Linked DNA regions of Rubrivirga marina. The protein of the gene in region 1 interacts with the protein of each later gene in a pairwise test. Links are inferred from orthologs where the notes say so. Each region holds a gene or a part of one and is shown on either strand. Other genes may lie near its edges.

Region 1 (6,518 bases):
GCCGTCCGCGGACGCGCACCAGCTCGTGAGCTGCGTACCGGACGATCCCCCGCGCGAGCACCCGGCCCGCCTCGTCGGCCACCTCGACCGGCTCGCCGCGGCCGAAGTCGCCGGCGACAGCCACGACGCCGGGCGCCAGCAGCGACGCGCCGCGGCGGCAGACGGCGTCGGCCGCGCCCGCGTCGACCACGAGCCGGCCGGCGACTGGCGTCGCGTGCAAGAGCCAGTGCTTTTTCGCGGGGAGCGGCGGGTCGAGCGCCCGAAACAGCGTCCCGTGGAGCGCCCCCTCCGCGAGCGCGCCGAGGCGGGCCGCGTCGGTGCCGTTGACGAGGACCGTGTCGATCCCGCGCGAGGTCGCCTTCTCGGCGGCCTGGAGCTTCGTCCGCATCCCACCCGTTCCGGCGTCGGTCCCCGCCCCGCCCGCGAACGCGTGGACGCCCGCGTCGACCCGGTCCACGACGGGCACGAGGCGGGCGCTGCCGGTCGTCCGCGGGTCGGCGTCGAACAGGCCGTCGACGTCGGTCAGGATCACGAGGAGGTCCGCCTCGGCGAGCACGGCGACGTGGGCGGCGAGGTTGTCGTTGTCGCCGACCTTGAGTTCGTCGACCGCCACCGTGTCGTTCTCATTGACGACCGGGACGACCCCGCGACCGAGCAGCTCGGCGAGCGTGTTCCGCGCGTTGAGGAAGCGGTCGCGGTGGACGAGGTCGTCGTGCGTGAGGAGGACCTGCGCGGTGGGCGCGTCCAGAAATCGCCCCCAGTGGCCCATCAGCCGGGGCTGGCCGACGGCCGCGAGCGCCTGCTTCTCGGGGATCGTCCGCGGCCGGCCCCCGCCCAGGGCGGCGCGTCCCGCCGCGACGGCGCCCGACGACACGACGACGACCTCCCGCCCGGCCGCCCGACTCTCGACCACGAACCGCGCGATGGCACCGAGATGGACGTCGCTGGGCACGCCGTCCGGCGCCACGAGCGCGCTCCCCACCTTCACCACGGCGCGCGACCAGGGGCGGAGCGGGGTCGATGTAGAATCCATAGGATCGCAGTGGCCTGTCAAACGACGTAGGGGCACACCGGCGGCGTGCCCCTACGAGTCCACCGAGGCGGGCGCGCTAGCCCTCGATCCCGAGCGCGGCGCGGAGGACCTGTTCCTGCACGGCGGCGTGGACCTTGGCCGAGCCCGCGGCGGGCGAGGCCGCCGCCGGCCGGCCGGCGTACGTCACGCGGTGCGAGCAGTCACCGTGGAGGTCTTCGCGGAGCGCGTCGAGGCGGGGCTGGACGAACGTCCAGGCGCCCATGTTGGCCGGCTCCTCCTGGAGCCACACCACGGGCTTGCCCTCGAAGCGCGCCAGCTCCTCGCGGACGTCGTCCTCGGGGAACGGGTAGAACTGCTCCAGCCGCGCGACGGCCACCGACGACGGGCGGTCGAGCGCCTCGCGTGCCTTGAGCGCGTCGTACACGACCTTGCCCGAGCAGATCACGAGGCGGTCCGCCTCGGGCGCCTCGGACGCGATGAACGGGCGGTAGGCGCCGTCGGCGAGCTCGTCAACCGACGTCACGGCCTCCGGGAGGCGGAGGAGCGACTTCGGCGTCATCACGATCAGCGGCTTCTTGGCGCCGCGCAGGACCTGCCGGCGGAGCGCGTGGAAATAGTTGGCCGGCGTCGAGTAGTTGGCCACGATGAGGTTGTCCTCGGCGCACGCCTGGAGGAACCGCTCGAGGCGGCCCGACGAGTGCTCCGGGCCCTGCCCTTCGTACCCGTGCGGGAGGAGCATCACGAGCGACGACGTCTGGCCCCACTTGGCCTCGGCTGCCGTAATGAACTGGTCGATCATGATCTGCGCCCCGTTGACGAAGTCACCGAACTGGGCCTCCCACAGCACCAGTGCCGACGGGTCGGCCACGGAGTAGCCGTACTCGAAGCCGAGCGCCGCGTACTCGGAGAGAAGCGAGTCGTAGACCTGGAACCGGGCTTGGCCGTCGCCGGGGCCGCCCGGCGTGAGGTGGTTGAGCGGGAGGTACCGGTGGCCGTCCTCCTGGTCGTAGAGGATCGCGTGGCGTTGGCTGAATGTGCCGCGCCCGGAGTCCTGGCCGCTAAGGCGGACCGGCGTGCCCTCGAGGAGCAGCGTCCCAAACGCGAGCGACTCGGCGAAGGCCCAGTCGATCGTGCCCTCCTCGAACTGCTGGCGGCGGCGGTCGACGACGAGCCGGGCCAGCTTCTTGTGGACCTGGAGGTTGTCGGGCATCGTGACGAGCCGCTCCATGACGTGCGTCAGCGCATCGCGGGGGGCGGCCGTCTCGACCGCGGCGTCCTCGGTTTCGATCGCTACGGCGACGGGCTGGCGGTCCTTGTTCTTCTCCGCGAGCTCCTTGGTCTCCTCGAACGCCCGGTCGAGGATCGACTTGAAGTCGTCCAGGATCTCTTCGGCCTGCTCCGGGGTGAGCTCGCCGCGGCGGAGGAGGAGCTCGAGGTACAGCTTCCGGACGCTCCGGTGCGCGCCGATGTCGGCGTACATGAGCGGCTGCGTGTAGGACGGCTCGTCGCCCTCATTGTGGCCGTACTTCCGGTAGCAGACGAGGTCGATCACCACGTCCTTGTTGAACACGTTCCGGTAGTCGAGCGCGAGGCGCGCGACGCGGACGGCCGCCTCGGGGTCGTCGCCGTTGACGTGGAAGATCGGGGCCTGGATCATCCGCGCGATGTCGGTCGCGTAGGCCGAGCTCCGCGAGTGCATCGGGAGCGTCGTGAACCCGATCTGGTTGTTCACCACGAGGTGGACCGTCCCGCCCGTCCGGTAGCCCTCGAGCTGCGACAGGTTGAGCGTCTCGGCGACCACGCCCTGCCCGGCGAACGCGGCGTCGCCGTGGACGAGGATCGGGAGCACCCGGTCGCGGAGCCGTTTTTCGGACGCGTCCGGGTTGTCCTCGACGATCCGCTGCTGCATGGCCCGCGCCATCCCCTCGACGACCGGGTTCACGGCCTCGAGGTGCGACGGGTTGGAGGCCAGCGTGAGCTGCGTTTCCGAGCCGTTGGGCGAGGTGTGCGTGCCGGTCTGGCCGAGGTGGTACTTCACGTCGCCCGAGCCGTGGACGGCGTCGGGGTCGACGGTCCCCTCGAACTCGCTGAAGACCTTATCGTAGGGCTTCCCGAGGATGTTCGTGAGGACGTTGAGCCGCCCGCGGTGGGCCATCCCGATCACGACGTCCTCGGTCTCCTGGTCGGCCGCGTCGGAGATGACGGCGTCGAGGAGCGGGATCATCGTCTCGGCGCCCTCGAGCGAGAACCGCTTGTGCCCGATGTACTTCGTGTGGATGAACTGCTCGAGGGCCTCGGCCTCGTTGAGCTTCTCGAAGATCCGCTTCTTCCGGGCCGTGTCGATGGGCTCGCGGAACTGCTGGGGCTCGATCCGCTCGATGAGCCAGCGCTTCTCCTCGGGCGAGGAGAGGTGCATGAACTCGCTCCCGACGTGGCCGGTGTAGGTGTCCCAGAGCGTGTCGAGGATGTCGCGGAGCGTCATCGAGTGGTTCCCCGCGAGGCCGCCGCCCGTCACGCCGGCCATGCCGCCGGTGAAGAACGTCCGGTCGAGGTCCCAGACCGTGAGGCCGTAGCTCGCCGGGTCGAGCTCGGTGTGATTGCGGGGCTCGTAGCCCAGCGGGTTCGTGTCGGCGAGGAGGTGGCCGCGGACGCGGTAGGCCCGGATGAGCTCGTAGACGCGGGCCTGCTTCTCGACCTTCGAGGCCTTGGCGCCCGAGCCGAGGGCGGCCTTGCCGAGCGCCGGCGTCGAGTCGGCCTTGCCGCGGAAGGGCGGGATGTGGAGGCCGAGGCTCTGGAAGACCTCCTCGTAGAAGCCCCTCCCACCCTGGAGGAGCGTGGCGATGACGTTGAGGAACTCGCCCGACTCCGCGCCCTGGATCACGCGGTGGTCGTAGGTGCTCGTCATGGTCATGACCGGCGAGAGCCCGAGGCGGGACAGCTCGGCCGGGTCCATCCCCTCGTACTCCGGCGGGTACCCGATCCCACCGACGGCGACGATCACGCTCTGGCCCGGCATCAGCCGCGGCACGGACATCTGCGTCCCGATGCCGCCGGGGTTCGTGAGCGTCGCCGTCGTCCCGGCGAAGTCGTCGAGCTGGAGCTTGCCGCCGAGGGCGCGCTTGACGACGTCGTTGTAGGCGCCGAGGAACTCGGCGAAGCTGAGGGCCTCGGCCTTCTTGATGTTCGGGACGAGGAGCTGGCGCTTGCCGCGCTTCTCGATGTCGATGGCGAGGCCGAACGACGTGCTCGCCGGGTCGATCCGCTCCGGCTCGCCGTCGTGCTCGCGGAAGGCGGCCTTCATGCTCGGCACGGCCTCCATGGCCCGCACGATGGCGTAGGCGATGAGGTGCGTGAACGTGACCTTGTCGCCGCCGACGCGCTGTTGGTGCCGGTTGATGAGCCGCCGGTTCTCGCTGAGCAGCTTGACGGCGATCTCTCGCACCGACGTGGCCGTCGGGATCGTGAGGCTGGCCTCCATGTTCTCCACGATCCGTGCGCCGACGCCCTTGATGGCGCTGGCCTCGGCGCCCTCGGGCAGCGAGATGTCGGGGGCCGCCAGCCGGGCGGGGAGCTCCACCGGTCCGGTCGGAGCGCCGTCCCCGCCGGCGGGCGCACCGTTCGACGTGCTCGGCCTCGGCGCCGAGGCGGGCGGGGTCGGGGCGGCGGGGGCCGGCGGCGTCGGGCGCGGCGCGGCCGCCGGGGCGCCGTCGCCGCTGGCCGGCGTCGCGGGCGTGGCGCCGTGACCGTCGGCCGGCTCGCCCGCGAGCATCCGCGCCTTCGTGTCTGAGTCCGACGCCTCGGCGCCGATCGAGGCGGAGTACGTCGGGCCCGGGTCGAAGTCGGCGAAGAACTCGCGCCAGCTCGCGCTGACGGACTCCGGGTTCTGCCGGTACTGGGCGTAGAGGTCCTCGACGTAGCCGCTGTTGAATCCGAACATGCTGGGCGGCCCGGTGGGCCGAAAAGGAGTGCGTAGGGCAGCGTTCGAAGGTACGCGCCGGCCCCGGCGACTGATTCCTGAAGACGCGGCGGAGGGCTCGAACGCGACGCGGGCCGCCTCTGGGAGACGGCCCGCGGTGGTGGGACCCGGCAGCGGCGGGGCGGAACGGTGGGTTAGCGGGCTGGCCTCACGTCACCCCCGCCCCTCTCGGTAGAGGGAGGCGTCGACCACCCCGGCCATCGCCGCCGTGTCGAGGCGGAGCTCGAGGAACTCCGCGACGCACTCGGCCTGCTTCCGCGGGCACGCCACCGTGGCGGCGTAGGGCACATCGAGCGCGGCCGCGCCGGACCGCGCCGCGACCCACGCCTTCGCCCGCTCGACGTGCTGCTGGAAGGGCCCCCGCAGCACGTCTGGGCTGACGGCCGGGCGCCCCAGCCGCTCCAGCATCCGTCCCTGGGAGCGGAGCACTTCGTCCAGGTCCCGCTCCATGAACAGGACTCTGTAGTCGGCCCCATCTGGCAGATGAGGGAGGAGGGGCGCGATCACCTTGACGGCATGCCCCTCTGCCTCCGCCGCCCAGGAGTTGTCGATGCGAAGCCGTTTGACGCGGTCGTCCTCGTAATACCCCCGGGGGTTGCTCGCGTCCGGTGGCCGCGCCCCGTCCGTCACCGGAGGGAGGCCGCCGGCCTCGAGCATCTGCATCATGAGAGAGGTGCCAGAGCGGGGCAACCCAGAGACAACCGTGATCATGCGGGGGGGACCGGGGACTCGTGCAGCATGACGTACGTGTGGCCCCGGCGGCGTGCCGCCGGGGCCACACAGGGCCCGGAAGAAGGGCGCCTATCGGACGATCGTCACCGGGAACGTGTCGGTGAACGTCTCACCGGAAACGCGGACCATGTAGAGGCCGGCCGGGAGGCGTGCCCCGTCGATGTCGATGGTGCGGGCGCTCTCTGCCGCGAGCGTGCCCTCAAAGAGGACCGCGACGGGCTGTCCGAGCGCGTTATAGAGTTCGGCCGTCGTCGCCTGGGTGCGGGTCACCGTGAGCTCAAAGCGCGTCCCCGTTGCGGAGGGGTTCGGATAAGGTGGCGAGAGCCGGTGCGTGCTCACCGTCTCTGGCCCACCTTCGCCGGCCGTGCCCATGTCCCCCGTCGTGATGGCAGCGTCGGGGGTGGCGTTGTAGGCCGCCGAGACAGCGATGATGGCCCCCCCCTGCGCTGGCACCTCGACGAGGGCCCAGCCGTAGTGCGTGGTCGTGTTGCCCCCCTCATCGCTCAGAGAGATCCGCAGCCCGACGTATTGCTCCCCGGCACCGACCCAGCCCAGCGGGTCGTCTCCCTGGAAGGTGAAGGTGTTGAGGTAGTAATCCTGGAACTCGCTGCTGGGCCCCACGGTGACGCCGACGTCGAGGGGAAGGGGGTAGTCGTAGTTGTCGCCGCCGAAGGGGACGAGCTCGCCGATGATGCCCGTGACGGTGTCCGGTCCCTCCCCGAGGTCCGGGTCTTCTGGGGCCTGATAGAGCCGGATGTAGTCGCGGGGGTTGCCGTC
Region 2 (5,092 bases), 440 kb from region 1 along the record:
GAGCCGGCGACCTCGCCCGCCTCGGTCCATCAGTAGGCGACGCTGGCGATCCCACCGAACCACCGAGGCGGGGAGTGTGGGGCGGAGGCGGGTCCCGTGATCGGGTAGCTTGAGAGTCCACCCATCCGCACGCCCGTGCACGTCCTCGTGATCGGCGCCGGGGTGTCGGGGCTCTCGGCCGCCCTCCGGCTGCGGGAGGCCGGGCACGCCGTCGAGATCTGGACCCGCGACCCGCCCGCCGAGACCGTCTCCGCCGTTGCCGCGGCGGTCTGGTACCCGTACCGTGCTGATCCGCGGGACCGCGTGCTGGAGTGGGGCGCGGTCAGCCTCCGAGCGTTCGTCCGGCTCTCCGACGACCCCGCAACGGGCGTCGTGATGCGCGACGGGTTGGAGGTCTTCCGCGAGCCCGTGCCCGACCCGTGGTGGAAGGCGGCCGTCCCCGGGTTCCGGCGGGCCGAGGCGTTCGAGCTGCCGCCGGGCATGGCGGACGGCTACGCGCTGCGGTTGCCGGTCGTCGACATGTCGGTGTACCTCGGCTGGCTCCGCCGCCGCGCCGAGGCGGAGGGCGTCTCGATCCGCCAGCGCGCCATCTCCTCCCTCGACGAGACGCGCGAAATGGCCGACGTGGTCGTCAACTGCACCGGGTTGGCGGCGCGTGAGGTCGCCCGTGATGCCGAGGTCTACGGCGTCCGCGGACAGATTCAGCTGGTCCGCGCCCCCGCCGTCACGCGGTTTCTGATCGACGACGCCGGCCCGACCTACGTCATCCCCCGCGTGTCCGACGTGGTGCTGGGCGGCACGGCCGACGAGCACGCCGACGATGCCACGGTCGATCCGGCGACGGCCGAGGCCCTCCGCCAGCGGTGCGAGCGACTTGTGCCGGAACTCGCCGGCGCGCCGGTGCTGGCCGACCGCGTCGGGATTCGGCCGTGCCGGTCGACGGTGCGGCTGGAGGAGGAGAGGGTCGGCGGGACGCGCGTCATCCACAACTACGGGCACGGGGGCTCGGGCGTGACGCTGTCGTGGGGCTGCGCGGAGGAGGTGGCACGCCTCGTCTGACCTGCCGCACGCGGTGGGGCTGGGTGGAAGGGTAGCCCGCACGCCTCGGCGCCGAGGCGGGCGGGGCTAGGCGAGCGCTTCGACCTCGGCGGCCAGCCGCTCCCAGCGGCCCATGAGCGCCTTGAGCTCGGACTGGGCCTTCTGGAGCCGCTCCATCGTGGTCTGGAACTCGGCCGGCTTGGCGTAGAGGTCCGGGTCGGCCATCTTCTTCTCGAGGTCGGCGACAGTGGCTTCCTGCTCTTCGACCTGTCCCTCCAGCAGCTCGAGGGCGCGGGCGGCGAGGTCGGGGCCGAGCTCCTTGGCCGGCGGGACCGTGCCGTCCTTCATCATCCGGTACAGCTTGTTCCGGGCCTCGGCCTCGCGGCGCTTCTCCTCCTTCGATTTCTTCCCGCCCGACGACGTCTTCGAGGTCGGTTTCGGCGCCGGCTCGGTCCGCCTCGGCGTGCCGGCCGCGCCGTCGCCCGAGGCGGGCGTGCCGAGCCGGGAGGCCGTCCCGTGCTCGCGCTGCCACTGCGTCTCGGAGTACGTCCCGCGGTAGGTCTGGACCGTCCCGTGCTCGACGTACCAGATCGACTCGGCCACGTCGTCGATGAACGCGCGGTCGTGGCTGACGAGGACGAACGTGCCGGTGTACTGGCGGAGCGCCTCGGCGAGGACCTGCTTCGAGACGATGTCGAGGTGGTTCGTCGGCTCGTCGAGGACGAGGACGTTGGCCGGGCTGAGCAGCGTCCGCGCCAACGCCAGCCGGGAGCGCTCGCCGCCCGAGAGGACCGAGACCGACTTCTCGGCGTCGTCGCCCGTGAACAGGAACGCGCCCAGGAGCGACCGGAGCTCGGTCTCGGAGTGGCCGCGCGACTTCTCGCGGAGCGACCCGAGGACGGTGTGGCTCGGCTCGAGGGCCTCGGCCTGGTGCTGCGCGAAGTGGGCCATCTCGGCGCGGCGGTCCTGCGTCCGCTCGCCCTCGAACGGCTCGGTCCCGAGCAGCATCCGCGCCAGCGTCGACTTGCCGGCGCCGTTCTTGCCGACGAGCGCCACCTTGTCGCCGCGCTCGAGGGCGAGGGGCCCGGCTCGGTCGAACACCTTCGTCACGCCGCCCTCCGGCGCGGGGTACGTCTTCGAGAACTCCGTGAGCTCGATGACCTGGCGGCCCGAGGGCGGCGGCTCCGGGAACCGGAAGTGCATCGAGGTGGCCTCGGGCGGCGGCGGCGGGATCCGCTCCATCCGCTCGAGCATCTTGATCCGGCTCTGGGCCTGCTTGGCCTTCGTGGCCTTGGCGCGGAACCGGGCGATAAAGCGCTCGGCCTCGGCGATCTCCTTTTGCTGGTTGTCGTAGCGCGCCTGCCAGTGGATCCGACGCTCCTGTCGCGCTTCGAGATAGAAGGAGTAGTTGCCGGCGTACGTGTCGATCTGGCCGCGGATGAGGTCGGCCGTCGACGTCGTCATCCGGTCGAGGAAGTACCGGTCGTGCGACACGAGGACGACGGCGCCGGGGTACGTCGTGAGGTAGCTCTCGAGCCAGTCGATCGACTCGATGTCGAGGTGGTTCGTTGGCTCGTCGAGGAGGAGGACCTCGGGCTGGCCGAGGAGGAGGCGGGCGAGGGCCACGCGCATCCGCCAGCCGCCGGAGAACGTCGAGAGCGGCCGGCGCATCTCCTCCTCGGAGAACCCGAGGCCGGAGAGGATCGTCGCGGCGCGGGCCTCCGCCGTGTGCGACTCGCGCGTCACGAGGCGGTCCTGGATCTTCGAGAAGCGCTCGACGAGGGTGAAGTAGGCGTCCGTCGTGTGGTCCGGATGCTCCTCCATCTGCGTCGTGAGCTGCTCGGCCTCGGCCTCGAGCCGGAGCACGTCGTCGAAGGCGTGGAGCGCTTCCTCGAGGGGGGAGATCGAGAGGTCCTCTTCCTGCGTGTCCTGGCGGAGGAAGCCGACGCTCGCGCCGCCCTCGTAGACGGCCTCGCCCTGGTCGACGGACTGCTCGCCCGCGATCACGCGGAGGAGCGTCGACTTGCCGGCCCCGTTCGGCCCCACGAGCCCCGCGCGCTGGCCGGCCGTGACCGTCCAGCTCAGGCCGTCGAAGAGGACGCGCCCGCCGAAGGCGAGGTGGAGGTCGCGGAGGACGAGCATGGGCCGGGGGGAAGTCGGCCGAAAGCTAGCCCGCCATCGGGGCCCGACGGGCGAAGACCGCGCGGAACGGGGGCCCGTGGACTGCCCTGGCCTCCTCCGCCTCGGCGCCGAGGCGGACCGGGTCGGCTCCCCGGTAGAGGGGAGGGCGACGGCTTTGGCAGGGGCGTACCCTCGGACGCCGTTCGCCTCGCGCGGCCCCGATCCATCCCCCGCATTTCGCCATGCCCCTCGCGTCCGTCCCCGCGCCGACCTCGATCCAATTCCTTCTCGTCGTCCTGGCCGCCGTCGTCCTCCCCGCGTGCGCCTCCTCCGGCCCGACGGGCGCCGACCTCGACGAGCGGCTGCTCGGCGTCTGGGTGGACGAGGGCGGGGCCACCCACACGATCTCGCCCGGCGCCGACGGCTACGCGGTCGGCGTCGTCGACTCCGACGGGGAAGTCTTCGACGTCACGTCGGTCGGCTACGACGGCGCGGCGCTCACCCGGCCTATGACGTCCCGAGCACGGGCTACACCGTCACCCACCGGACGACGAGCATCAGCCCGGACCGGATCGAGGTCCGCTGGGAGAACCAGGAGGGGGCCACCGGCATCGACACACTGACGCGGGTGGAGTAGAGCCCAAGCGCCTACGGGGCCCACCTCGGCGTCGAGGCGGGGCTAGCGGGTGAGGACGACGGGCACGGCCACCGTCCGCGCCGCGCCCTCGGCGTGGACGACGTACATCCCGGGCGGGTGGCCCGCCCCGTCCCACCGGAGCGCGCAGCTCCCCGGCCCGCAGCGGCTCGCGTCGAGCGTCGCGACCGCCCGGCCCCGCGCGTCGAGGACCACCGTGTGGTGCCACATTCCCGCCGGCAGCGTCACCGTCAGCGACCGGCGGAACGGGTTGGGAAAGGCCCTGACGTCGGTCTCCGATGGGCCGAGCTCGGACGACGTGACCCTCTGGCCGTCGACCGTCGCGGCGAACAGGTCCCCCATGTTGTTGTAGAGCGAGAATCCGGAGACCACACCGACGCCAGGCGCCAGCAGCACAGTGAACTCGTCGTCGAACACGTCCGGGATGTCGAACGAGAACTCGACCGCGTCCTCGAAAGACCCGGCCGGGACTGTGACGGACACGGGGCGGCGGACCGTCACGACGTACGCGAAGCCGTCGGACTCGGGCAACTCGTACCTCTCGCCGTCGGAGCGGGAAACGTCGAGGAAGAGGGCGTCGCGGCCATACCACCGCCCCCACACGCGGCCCTCAGGGTCGACGCGGAAGGTGTCCGTCGGGAGGGCGGGGAGGTCGATCACAGCGTACGCGGTGTCCGAGACCACCACGCGCTCCGCCACCCGGCGCTCGTAGCGGATCGTGTCGGGGTCCGAGAACGGTGGGTCGAGGACGTAGCCGTACTCCCACTGGTCGTCGTCGCCGAGCGGGAAGTAGCTCTGGCCAGCGGCCGGGAGCGCCGCGAGGGCGAACAGGACCAGGGCAGCGATGCGCATGGATCGACGGACGAAACGGAGCCAACCTACAACGACCGCCCTCCGTTAGGGCCGTGGGTCCCACTCGGCGACGGCGCGCGCGGCGACGGCGTGGCCGCGGCTCGAGAAGTGGATCCCGTCGGACCACAGGTACAGCGCCGATGGGTCGTCCTCGGCTGCCTCGGCGAAGGCGTCGAGGAGGTCGAGCGTCGGGACGCCGCGCGAGTCGAGGACCGGGACGAGCGCGAGCTGCGGCGCCCGACTGCCGGGTCGGAGCTGGGGCTCGTACGGCGCCACGACCACGTCGAACGGGATGCCCCAAGCGTCGAGGGTGTCCCGCATCGCCCAGAGCTGGCCGAGCGCCCGGTCGACCGGCGCTTCGGGCCGGCCCGAGGACGCGTCCGCCAGCGGCTCGTAGAGCCGGCGGTCGTGCTCGAAGTAGAGCGC

What was found. The genes of interacting proteins can lie anywhere in the genome.
Region 2: the proteins of BSZ37_RS19210 (region 1) and BSZ37_RS17355 interact in binary tests that used the Escherichia coli proteins (3 or more experiments, as listed by UniProt). The link is inferred for Rubrivirga marina from one-to-one orthologs.

Annotation. Positions count from the first base shown.
Region 1 is NZ_MQWD01000001.1:4,496,782-4,503,299, forward strand. The notes cover bases 910-5,290. They hold BSZ37_RS19210 (multifunctional oxoglutarate decarboxylase/oxoglutarate dehydrogenase thiamine pyrophosphate-binding subunit/dihydrolipoyllysine-residue succinyltransferase subunit), read right to left. Parts: upstream 4,971-5,290; coding sequence 1,110-4,970; downstream 910-1,109. Other genes in these bases: proB (glutamate 5-kinase), read right to left, coding at 910-1,033; BSZ37_RS19215 (sulfotransferase family protein), read right to left, coding at 5,163-5,290. Also shown: more of proB, read right to left, coding at 1-909; more of BSZ37_RS19215, read right to left, coding at 5,291-5,675; BSZ37_RS19220 (T9SS type A sorting domain-containing protein), read right to left, coding at 5,811-6,518. UniProt on the Escherichia coli protein: E1 component of the 2-oxoglutarate dehydrogenase (OGDH) complex which catalyzes the decarboxylation of 2-oxoglutarate, the first step in the conversion of 2-oxoglutarate to succinyl-CoA and CO(2).
Region 2 is NZ_MQWD01000001.1:4,057,253-4,062,344, reverse strand. The notes cover bases 654-3,608. They hold BSZ37_RS17355 (ABC-F family ATP-binding cassette domain-containing protein), read right to left. Parts: upstream 3,181-3,608; coding sequence 1,126-3,180; downstream 654-1,125. Other genes in these bases: BSZ37_RS17360 (FAD-dependent oxidoreductase), read left to right, coding at 654-1,059. Outside these bases: more of BSZ37_RS17360, read left to right, coding at 136-653; BSZ37_RS17345 (hypothetical protein), read right to left, coding at 3,839-4,666; BSZ37_RS17340 (SGNH/GDSL hydrolase family protein), read right to left, coding at 4,712-5,092. UniProt on the Escherichia coli protein: Genetic data indicate it may be involved in ribosome assembly or function.